DNA from 4 places in the Enterobacter sp. K510 genome. Region 1 is predicted to be linked to each of the others. Evidence: predicted binding sites of a transcription regulator. Region 1 holds the regulator's gene; each other region holds the start of a gene.
What was found. Region 1 encodes sigma-54, which starts transcription at its own class of promoters, with help from an activator protein. Its sites were predicted from a motif close to GTTGGCACANNTTTCGCTNT; they were not measured.
Positions count from the first base shown of each region.

Region 2: ACQUTD_RS05505 (amino acid ABC transporter substrate-binding protein) is a predicted target of sigma-54. The motif match lies at 1,432-1,451, and genes of this name have one in related genera.
Region 3: norV (anaerobic nitric oxide reductase flavorubredoxin) is a predicted target of sigma-54. The motif match lies at 985-1,004, and genes of this name have one in related genera.
Region 4: hypA (hydrogenase maturation nickel metallochaperone HypA) is a predicted target of sigma-54. The motif match lies at 862-881, and genes of this name have one in related genera.

Region 1 is NZ_JBNRLQ010000013.1:74,956-77,113, forward strand. It holds gene ptsN (PTS IIA-like nitrogen regulatory protein PtsN) at 1-42, opposite strand, end outside; gene hpf (ribosome hibernation promoting factor) at 125-412, opposite strand; gene rpoN (RNA polymerase factor sigma-54) at 435-1,868, opposite strand; gene lptB (LPS export ABC transporter ATP-binding protein) at 1,916-2,158, opposite strand, start outside.
Region 2 is NZ_JBNRLQ010000003.1:45,770-47,927, reverse strand. It holds gene ACQUTD_RS05510 (amino acid ABC transporter permease) at 1-82, opposite strand, end outside; gene ACQUTD_RS05505 (amino acid ABC transporter substrate-binding protein) at 240-1,151, opposite strand; gene lnt (apolipoprotein N-acyltransferase) at 1,507-2,158, opposite strand, start outside.
Region 3 is NZ_JBNRLQ010000001.1:105,263-107,420, reverse strand. It holds gene norV (anaerobic nitric oxide reductase flavorubredoxin) at 1-942, opposite strand, end outside; gene norR (nitric oxide reductase transcriptional regulator NorR) at 1,126-2,158, shown strand, end outside.
Region 4 is NZ_JBNRLQ010000001.1:126,219-128,376, forward strand. It holds gene ACQUTD_RS00570 (4Fe-4S dicluster domain-containing protein) at 1-162, opposite strand, end outside; gene hycA (formate hydrogenlyase regulator HycA) at 243-710, opposite strand; gene hypA (hydrogenase maturation nickel metallochaperone HypA) at 911-1,261, shown strand; gene hypB (hydrogenase nickel incorporation protein HypB) at 1,265-2,134, shown strand; gene ACQUTD_RS00590 (HypC/HybG/HupF family hydrogenase formation chaperone) at 2,125-2,158, shown strand, end outside.

The DNA.
Region 1 (2,158 bases):
AAGGACATTGCTCAATTGAAGAGCTGAATCGTTGTTCATCATAATTTCACCTAAGCGCTAACGGTACAAAGGGCCCGTTGTGTCTCACAACAGGCCGTCCTGCACCCGTTAACTGCCCGGACAATTAGTGTTGTTTCAGTTTATCTTTATGTTTAGTGAGCTGCCGTGAAAGTTTATCAATTAAACCATCAATGGCGGCATACATATCCTGCCCTTCCGCACTGGCGTGGATCTCTCCGCCGTTGACATGCAGGGTGGCGTCGGCGATATGCGTCACCTTTTCCACCTTCAGAACAATGTAGACCTGATTGATCCTGTCAAAAAATTGCTCCAGCTTGGCAAATTTTGTCTGTAAAAATTCGCGCAAGGGCTCAGTAATCTCGACGTTATGTCCTGTGATATTGAGCTGCATAGTGTCTTCCTTATCGGTTGAGTCAGACCAGCTGTTTACGCTGGTTAGACGGCGGAATGGATAAAGACTCTCGATACTTCGCAACAGTACGGCGCGCTACCATGATACCCTGGTCGGACAGCAGGGTAGTTAGCTTACTGTCACTCAGTGGTTTCGCCGGGTTTTCTGCGGCTATCAGTTTCTTCACCAGCGCGCGAATGGCGGTGGACGATGCTTCGCCGCCGCTGTCGGTATTCACATGGCTGGAGAAGAAATATTTGAGCTCAAAAATGCCCCGTGGGCTGTGCAGGTACTTCTGGGTAGTCACACGTGAAATGGTCGATTCGTGCATCTCGACGGCCTGGGCAATGTCGGCCAGCACCATCGGTTTCATATATTCTTCGCCTTTATCAAAAAAGGCCTGCTGCTGCTCAACGATGCAGCGGCTGACGCGCAGCAGCGTGTCGTTACGGCTTTCCAGACTTTTGATCAGCCATTTGGCATCCTGCAAATTACTGCGGATAAACTGGCTGTCCGCGTCATTACGCGATCCGCCGCACATGGCGGCATAGTGCTGATTGATTTGCAGGCGGGGAATGCTGTCGGAATTAAGCTCGACAGTCCAGCGTCCCTGATGCTTACGTACCAGCACGTCAGGGATAACATATTCGGGTTCGCCCGTCTGGATCGACTGGCCGGGTCGCGGATCGAGCGACTGGATCAGATTGACGGCTTCTTTTAGCACATCTTCTTTCAGCCGCGTTACGCGCATCAGAGATCGGAAATCATGGTTCGCCAGTAGATCAAGATGATCGCTTATGATCAACTGCGCTTCGTCGCGCCAGGGCGTGTCTTTGCTAAATTGCGACAGCTGGATCAGCAGGCAGTCACGCAGATCGCGGGCGGCAACGCCGATCGGATCAAAACGCTGTACGCGCTTGAGCACCGCCTCGACTTCATCCAGCCCGATCTCCTCATCGCCCATGCTTTCAAGAATATCGTCCAGCGAGACGGTGAGATAACCGGTGTCATCAACGGCGTCGACGATGGAGGTGGCAATGGCGCGATCGGTATCCGAGAAGGGGGTCAGTTCCACCTGCCACATCAGGTAATCCTGCAGGGACTGGGTGGTTTCGCCCTGATAGACCGGCAGTTCATCATCCTGATAATCGACACCGTTACCCGAAGGCGTACCGGCGGTGTAGATCTCGTCCCAGCTGGCATCCAGCGGCAGCTCATCGGGCATCTCTTTCTGTTCAAGGGCATCGACGGCATCCAGGTTTTCGGTGTCCTGCGTCGGTTGGGCGTCTATCTCATCGTGAAGATCGGTTTGCTCCAGCAACGGGTTGCTTTCTAGCGCCAGCTGAAGCTCTTGCTGAAGTTCCAGCGTAGACAATTGCAACAGACGGATGGCCTGCTGCAATTGTGGCGTCATGGCCAGTTGTTGGCTAAGCCGTAATTGCAAACCTTGCTTCATATTCAGAGCAGTCTTCTCCGCTTAAACCCTTTATTTTCTCTACCCTATCAGAGTCTGAAGCCTTCCCCAAGATATACGCGCTTAACCTGTTCGTCTTCAAGGATTTGCTGCGGCGTACCATGGGCAATCAGATGCCCCTGGCTGACGATATAAGCCCGCTCACACACGGCCAGGGTTTCGCGGACGTTATGGTCGGTAATCAGCACACCGAGGCCGCTGTCGCGCAGGTGTTCGATAATACGTTTGATGTCGATAACAGAAATTGGATCTACGCCCGCAAAAGGTTCATC
Region 2 (2,158 bases), on a different contig from region 1:
CGCTCCACAGCCAGCCAAGATAGGTGGTGTTGCCGAACGGGGCTTGTTGCAGGAAAATTCCCCAGTTCCAGTCTATTGACATAATCTACCTCTGAAAAAAAAGGGTAGCAGCGCTACCCCCGAAGATTAATAAGAAGCTGTAATATTCGTGCTGAATGGGGAACGACCCTTCAACGTATAGTCTGTCCGTGCTTCATATCAATCGAGAGGGCAGGAGGACCCGCCCCTAATGGTTGTAATTAGTTAAGAGCTTTGTCGTTAGGTTCTTTGAACAGCGCTTTCATCTCATCCGAGAGTTCAAAGTTCATGTTCAGATTTTTTGGCGGGATCGGGTTTTTGAACCACTTATCAAACCACTTAGCCGCTTCGCCAGAGGTCTGCGCCTGGGCGATGGTGTCATCCATCAGCTTCTTGAACTCGGTATCGCCTTTACGCAGCATGCAGCCATAGGCTTCCTGCGACTGCGGCTTGCCGACGATTTCCCAGTTATCCGGTTTCTTCGCCTTCGCACGTTCGCCCGCCAGCAGGGCATCGTCCATCATAAAGGCCACGGCACGACCACTTTCCAGGGTGCGGAAGGAGTCGCCATGATCTTTCGCGCTGATGATGCGCATATCCATTTTCTGCTCTTCGTTCAGCTTGTGCAGCAGCACTTCAGAGGTGGTGCCTGACGTCACCACGACCGCTTTACCTTTCAGATCGGCGAAGTCTTTCACGTTGCCGCCTTTTTTCGCCAGCAGACGGGTGCCCACGACGAAAATGGTGTCAGAGAAAGCGGCCTGCTTCTGGCGCTCCAGGTTATTGGTGGTGGAGCCGCACTCAAAATCAAAGGTGCCGTTCTGCAACAGCGGAATACGGTTTTGCGAAGTGATAGGGATCAGTTTTACCTGCAGGTCCGGCTTGTTGAGCTTTTTCTTCACCGCTTCAACAATGGCGTTGGAGTAAGCCTGCGAATAACCCACCACTTTTTGCTGGTTATCGTAGTAGGAGAACGGTACGGAAGATTCACGGTGTCCGACCACGATCACGCCGTTTTTGGCGATTTTTTCCAGCGTGCTTTGCCCGGCCGCAGGGGCTGCATCTTCAGCCTGCGCTACGCCGGCGGACATTCCCATCACCAGCATTGCTGTGGCCAGTTTACGTAATTGCATATCCAACTCCTTCATCGTCAGCGCCAGAGACGCATTGATACCCAGTGTGAGTGATTGTGTTGTTATATCCTGCTGCTTAAGCGTGCAGTGTTATGCGTGTTTGTTAACATTTAGTCTGGCTTAATGTAAAGATTTTGCTGCGATATTGTTTATTTTTGCGAGGCGCACCGCACCGTTTAGAGGCATAAATCGCTGGTTGCACCAAATTAGTGCCGCCGCCGATCCGTGCTGGTGCATCAAGGTTGCAGAGCCGCAAAAAATCGCTGTTCCCTGCTAATGGGTAGCAAGAGGTGTGCCAGTTTTGAAGGAGTGCAGGCCCGGTGCACTGTGTGCGACCGGTCCTGGAGGAGAGGGATTAGTGACGACGCTGGCGCAGACTCATCACCAGCGCGCCGAAACCGGCGAGCGCGGTGAGGATCCACAGCGGCCAGTTGCCGGTGCGGGCATAAGGCGTAAGGCCACGTGCCGGCGTGACCTCTGCCGTCAGCACCTGACGGGTAAACTGCGGGATCATAGCCTGAATGTCGCCCTGCGGACCAATCACGGCGGTAATGCCATTGTTGGTGCTGCGCAGCAGCGGACGTGCCAGCTCCAGCGAACGCATACGCGCCATCTGGAAGTGCTGCCACGGGCCGATGGATTTACCGAACCAGGCATCGTTGGAAATGGTCAGCAGGAAGTCCGTATCCGGACGGAAGTTATCCCGTACCTGTTCGCCGAGAATGATTTCATAGCAGATGGCGGGCGTCAGATTAAACCCGTGCGCATGCAGCTGCGGCTGCACATAAGGCCCGCGGCTGAATGACGACATCGGCAGGTCAAAGAACGGCGCCAGCGGACGCAGGATCGACTCCAGCGGCACGAACTCGCCAAACGGCACCAGATGGTTTTTGTTGTAGCGATTGGTGGAGTCATAACGATACGGACTGTCTTTACCCAGCGTAATGATAGTGTTGTAGGTATCGTAGCGATTCTGCTGATTCAGACGCGCATCCACAATGCCGGTG
Region 3 (2,158 bases), on a different contig from region 1:
GGTGGAGGTGCCCACCAGCACGCCTTTGGAGCGGAACACGTTGGTCAGCACCTCGTTTTTATCGCTGCGGGCGACGTTGAAGATTTTCACCGCCACGCGGGGATCCACTTCGTTGATGCCCTGGGCGATGGCGTCGGCCATCATGCGGGTATTGTTCGACATGGTGTCGTAGAAAATGGTGATGCGATCTTCCTGATAATCTGCCGCCCATTTGAGGTACAGCTCGACGATTTGCGTCGGGTTATCACGCCATACCACGCCGTGGGAGGTGGCGATCATATCCACCGGCAGGTTAAAGCCGAGGATTTCGGTGATTTTCGGCGTCACCAGGCGGCTGAATGGCGTCAGGATGTTGGCGTAGTAGCGCTGGCACTGTTCGAACAGTTCCACCTGATCCACTTCGTCATTAAACAGGTGTTCGTCGCAATAGTGCTGACCAAAGGCGTCGTTGCTGAACAGCACCGCGTCGCCGGTCATATAGGTCATCATGCTGTCCGGCCAGTGCAGCATCGGCGTTTCAACGAAGATCAGCTGTTTGCCGTTACCAATGTCCAGGGTGTCGCCCGTTTTCACCACGTTGAAATTCCACTCCGGATGATGGTGATGACCGTTAATGGAATCGATGGCGTTATTGGTGCAGTAAATCGGCGTGTCCGGGATGCAGGACATCAGCTCGGTCAGCGCCCCGGCGTGATCTTCTTCCGCATGGTTGATGATGATGTAGTCAATATCCGCGAGGTCTATTTCAGCACGCAGGTTCTGCACGAATTCACGGCTGAATTTGTGGTCGACGGTGTCGATGAGCACGTTTTTCTCTTCGCGGATCAGATAGCTGTTATAGCTGCTGCCGCGCAGGGTTTTGTATTCGGTGCCGTGAAAATCACGTACTTCCCAGTCACGTTGTCCAACCCAGTGAATATTATTTTTTACATGAATAGTCATATTAACCTCAGCCACTCTGAAATTGAGAAAGATGACTGAGCTATATCAAGATGCGTGCCAGTTTTTAATTGTGATATAAATCAATGTTTTAATAAAATAACGTGAAAGGCGCTTTGTCAAAATGACTATGCTTTTAATGGTCAATATGACACTATGCATTGTCAAAATGACTGTGAGGTGGGTATGCGTTTTTCCGTGGAAGCACTGGCGAAAATCGCCATTGAACTGCAAAGCGATATCGGTCATCAGGATCGCTTTTCCCGGCTGATCGCCACGCTGCGCCAGGTGCTGGGCTGCGATGCCTCGGCGCTGCTGCGCTATGAGGCGCACCAGTTCATTCCGCTGGCTATCGACGGGCTGGCGCAGGACGTGCTGGGGCGGCGCTTTTCGCTGGCCGGACACCCGCGCCTGGAGGCGATTGCCCGCGCCGGGGACGTGGTGCGCTTTCCGGCAGACAGCGATCTGCCCGACCCCTACGATGGCCTGATCCCCGGTCAGGAGAGCCTGAAAGTGCACGCCTGCCTGGGCCTGCCATTGTTTGCCGGGCAAAAGCTGATTGGCGCGCTGACCCTCGACGGCATGGAGCCGGATCAGTTCGACGGCTTCAGCGACGAAGCCCTGCGTCTGATAGCCGCGCTGGTGGCCGGGGCGCTGAATAACGCGCTGCTGATTGCCCAGCTGGAAAGCCAGAACGTGCTGCCCGCCGGGGAAAGCAGCTTCACGCCGGAGCGCGGGCAGGAGATGATCGGCCTCGCCCCGGCGATGCAGCAGCTGAAAAAAGAGATCGATATCGTTGCCGCCTCGGATCTCAACGTGCTGATCAGCGGCGAAACCGGCACCGGCAAAGAACTGGTGGCAAAGGCCATTCACAGCGGATCGCCACGGGCGGTGAATCCGCTGGTCTATCTGAACTGCGCGGCGCTGCCGGAAAGCGTGGCGGAAAGCGAACTCTTCGGCCATGTGAAAGGGGCCTTTACCGGGGCGATCAGCAACCGCAGCGGCAAGTTTGAAATGGCCGATAACGGCACGCTGTTCCTTGATGAAATCGGCGAGCTGTCGCTGGCGTTGCAGGCGAAGCTGCTGCGCGTGTTGCAGTACGGCGATATTCAGCGCGTCGGCGATGACCGCAGTCTGCGGGTGGATGTGCGCGTACTGGCCGCCACCAACCGCGACCTGCGTGAGGAGGTGCTGGCGGGGCGGTTTCGCGCCGATCTGT
Region 4 (2,158 bases), on a different contig from region 1:
GCAGTGATGACATAGCTGCGGCGCAGATTCTTTTTCGTTGCGCATCACTTTCAGGCGCGGCATAGACTGCAAACCGCGCTGGCGATGCGTCTCGGCACAGGCGGCTTCACAGGTGTGGCAGCCAATGCAGAGGGTGGAGTCAGCAATTACAAAACGATTCACCAGGCATTCCTCAGGTGGTCATTTTTGACGAAATCATGCCGATGTACTGTCTGTTTCGACACTCATCGACACCCGTGCGGTTACGCCTGCGCCCTTTGTAACGGGCGGTTTACCAGCTGATGCAGATCGATGGGCAGATCCTGTTCAATGGCGGCATACAGGCCGTGGTAAACGGTGGCGATTTTATCGAGATAGTGTTCGAGTACGGCTTCGCGGGAGCGGTTGCTGACGTGGCCGTCAACCCGGCCGTCCAGCCCCAGTTGCGCCTGCGCAATCAACAGTTTGTCGTCGCTGTTTTTGCTGCCGACGTAATACTCGATGGTGTGGCTGTTGAAGCCGTCGGCGAGGGTGACGTAAACCGGAAAGTGCTCGAATAAGACAAAGCACAGATCCCGGTCCGGCGCGCAGCTCATGGCGTGATGCAGCCGCGCTTTTGACAGGGTGATCCCCTGAACCAGTGAGTTGCAGTAATGACGCCATTCATCCTGGAGGCGTTGATGCCGTTCGGCAATGTAGTCCGCTTTTTCGCTAATTTCCCAGATGGTCATGTCAGGTTACCCAATTAGTTGCGATAACCGCTGTTAGCAGTTTTTATGCCAGTTTTTAATGCATTGAATTTTAAAGATAAAAAACAAAACCATTGCAAAAATGACATGTCATTTCGTCAGCGTCGACATCGTCAGTGACATGTCAAAAAGAGCTGGCATCGTTATTGCATTCGTTAGGCCATCGACTAACGGGAGGCGCTATGCACGAAATTACCCTTTGCCAGCGCGCGCTGGAACTTATCGAACAGCAGGCGGCGGCGCACGGCGCACGGCGCGTCACCGGCGTGTGGTTAAAAATTGGCGCATTTTCCTGCGTCGAAAGCAGCGCGTTGAGCTTCTGCTTTGATCTGGTATGCCGTGGCACCCTGGCGGAAGGTTGTACACTGCATCTCGATGAGCAACAGGCCGAGTGCTGGTGCGGGCATTGTCAGCAGTACGTCACCTTACTGAGCCAGCGCGTGCGCCGTTGTCCGCTGTGTCACAGTGACGGCTTACAGATTGTCGCCGACGACGGTCTGCAAATTCAGCGTCTGGAAATTGAACAGGAGTGAAATATGTGTACCACCTGTGGTTGCGGTGAAGGCAATCTCTCTATCGAAGGCGACGAGCACAATCCGCACTCGGCGTTTCGCGGGGCGCCCTTCGCGCCTGCCGCCCGGCCCGGGCTTACCATTACCGGCATGAAAACCGCCTTTAGTCCGACGCGAACCGACAGCGGCGATCTGCATTATGGTCATGGCGAGGCGGGCACCCATGCGCCCGGCATGAGCCAGCGCCGGATGCTGGAAGTGGAAATCGACGTGCTGGATAAAAACAATCAGCTTGCCGCCCGCAACCGCGCGCGCTTCGCCGCCCGCGAACTGCTGGTGCTGAATCTGGTTTCCAGCCCCGGCTCCGGTAAGACCACCCTGCTCACCGAAACCCTGCTGCGCCTGAAAGGGAAAACCGCCTGCGCGGTGATTGAAGGCGATCAGCAAACGGTAAACGACGCCGCGCGTATTCGCGCCACCGGCACCCCGGCCATTCAGGTGAATACCGGCAAAGGCTGCCATCTGGATGCGCAGATGATCGCCGACGCCGCGCCGCGTTTACCGCTTAACGACGGCGGGATTTTGTTCATCGAAAACGTCGGCAACCTGGTGTGCCCGGCGAGCTTTGACCTGGGCGAGCGGCATAAAGTGGCGGTGCTGTCGGTCACCGAAGGCGAAGACAAGCCGCTGAAATATCCGCATATGTTTGCCGCCGCCTCGCTGATGCTGCTCAATAAAATCGACCTGCTGCCCTATCTGAATTTTGACGTCGAACGCTGTTTAGAGGCGGCGCGGGCGGTGAATCCGCAGATAGAAGTGATCCTGATCTCCGCCACCAGCGGCGAAGGCATGGACAGCTGGCTTGCCTGGCTGGAGGCACAACAATGTGCATAGGCGTACCGGGGCAGATCAGCGCCA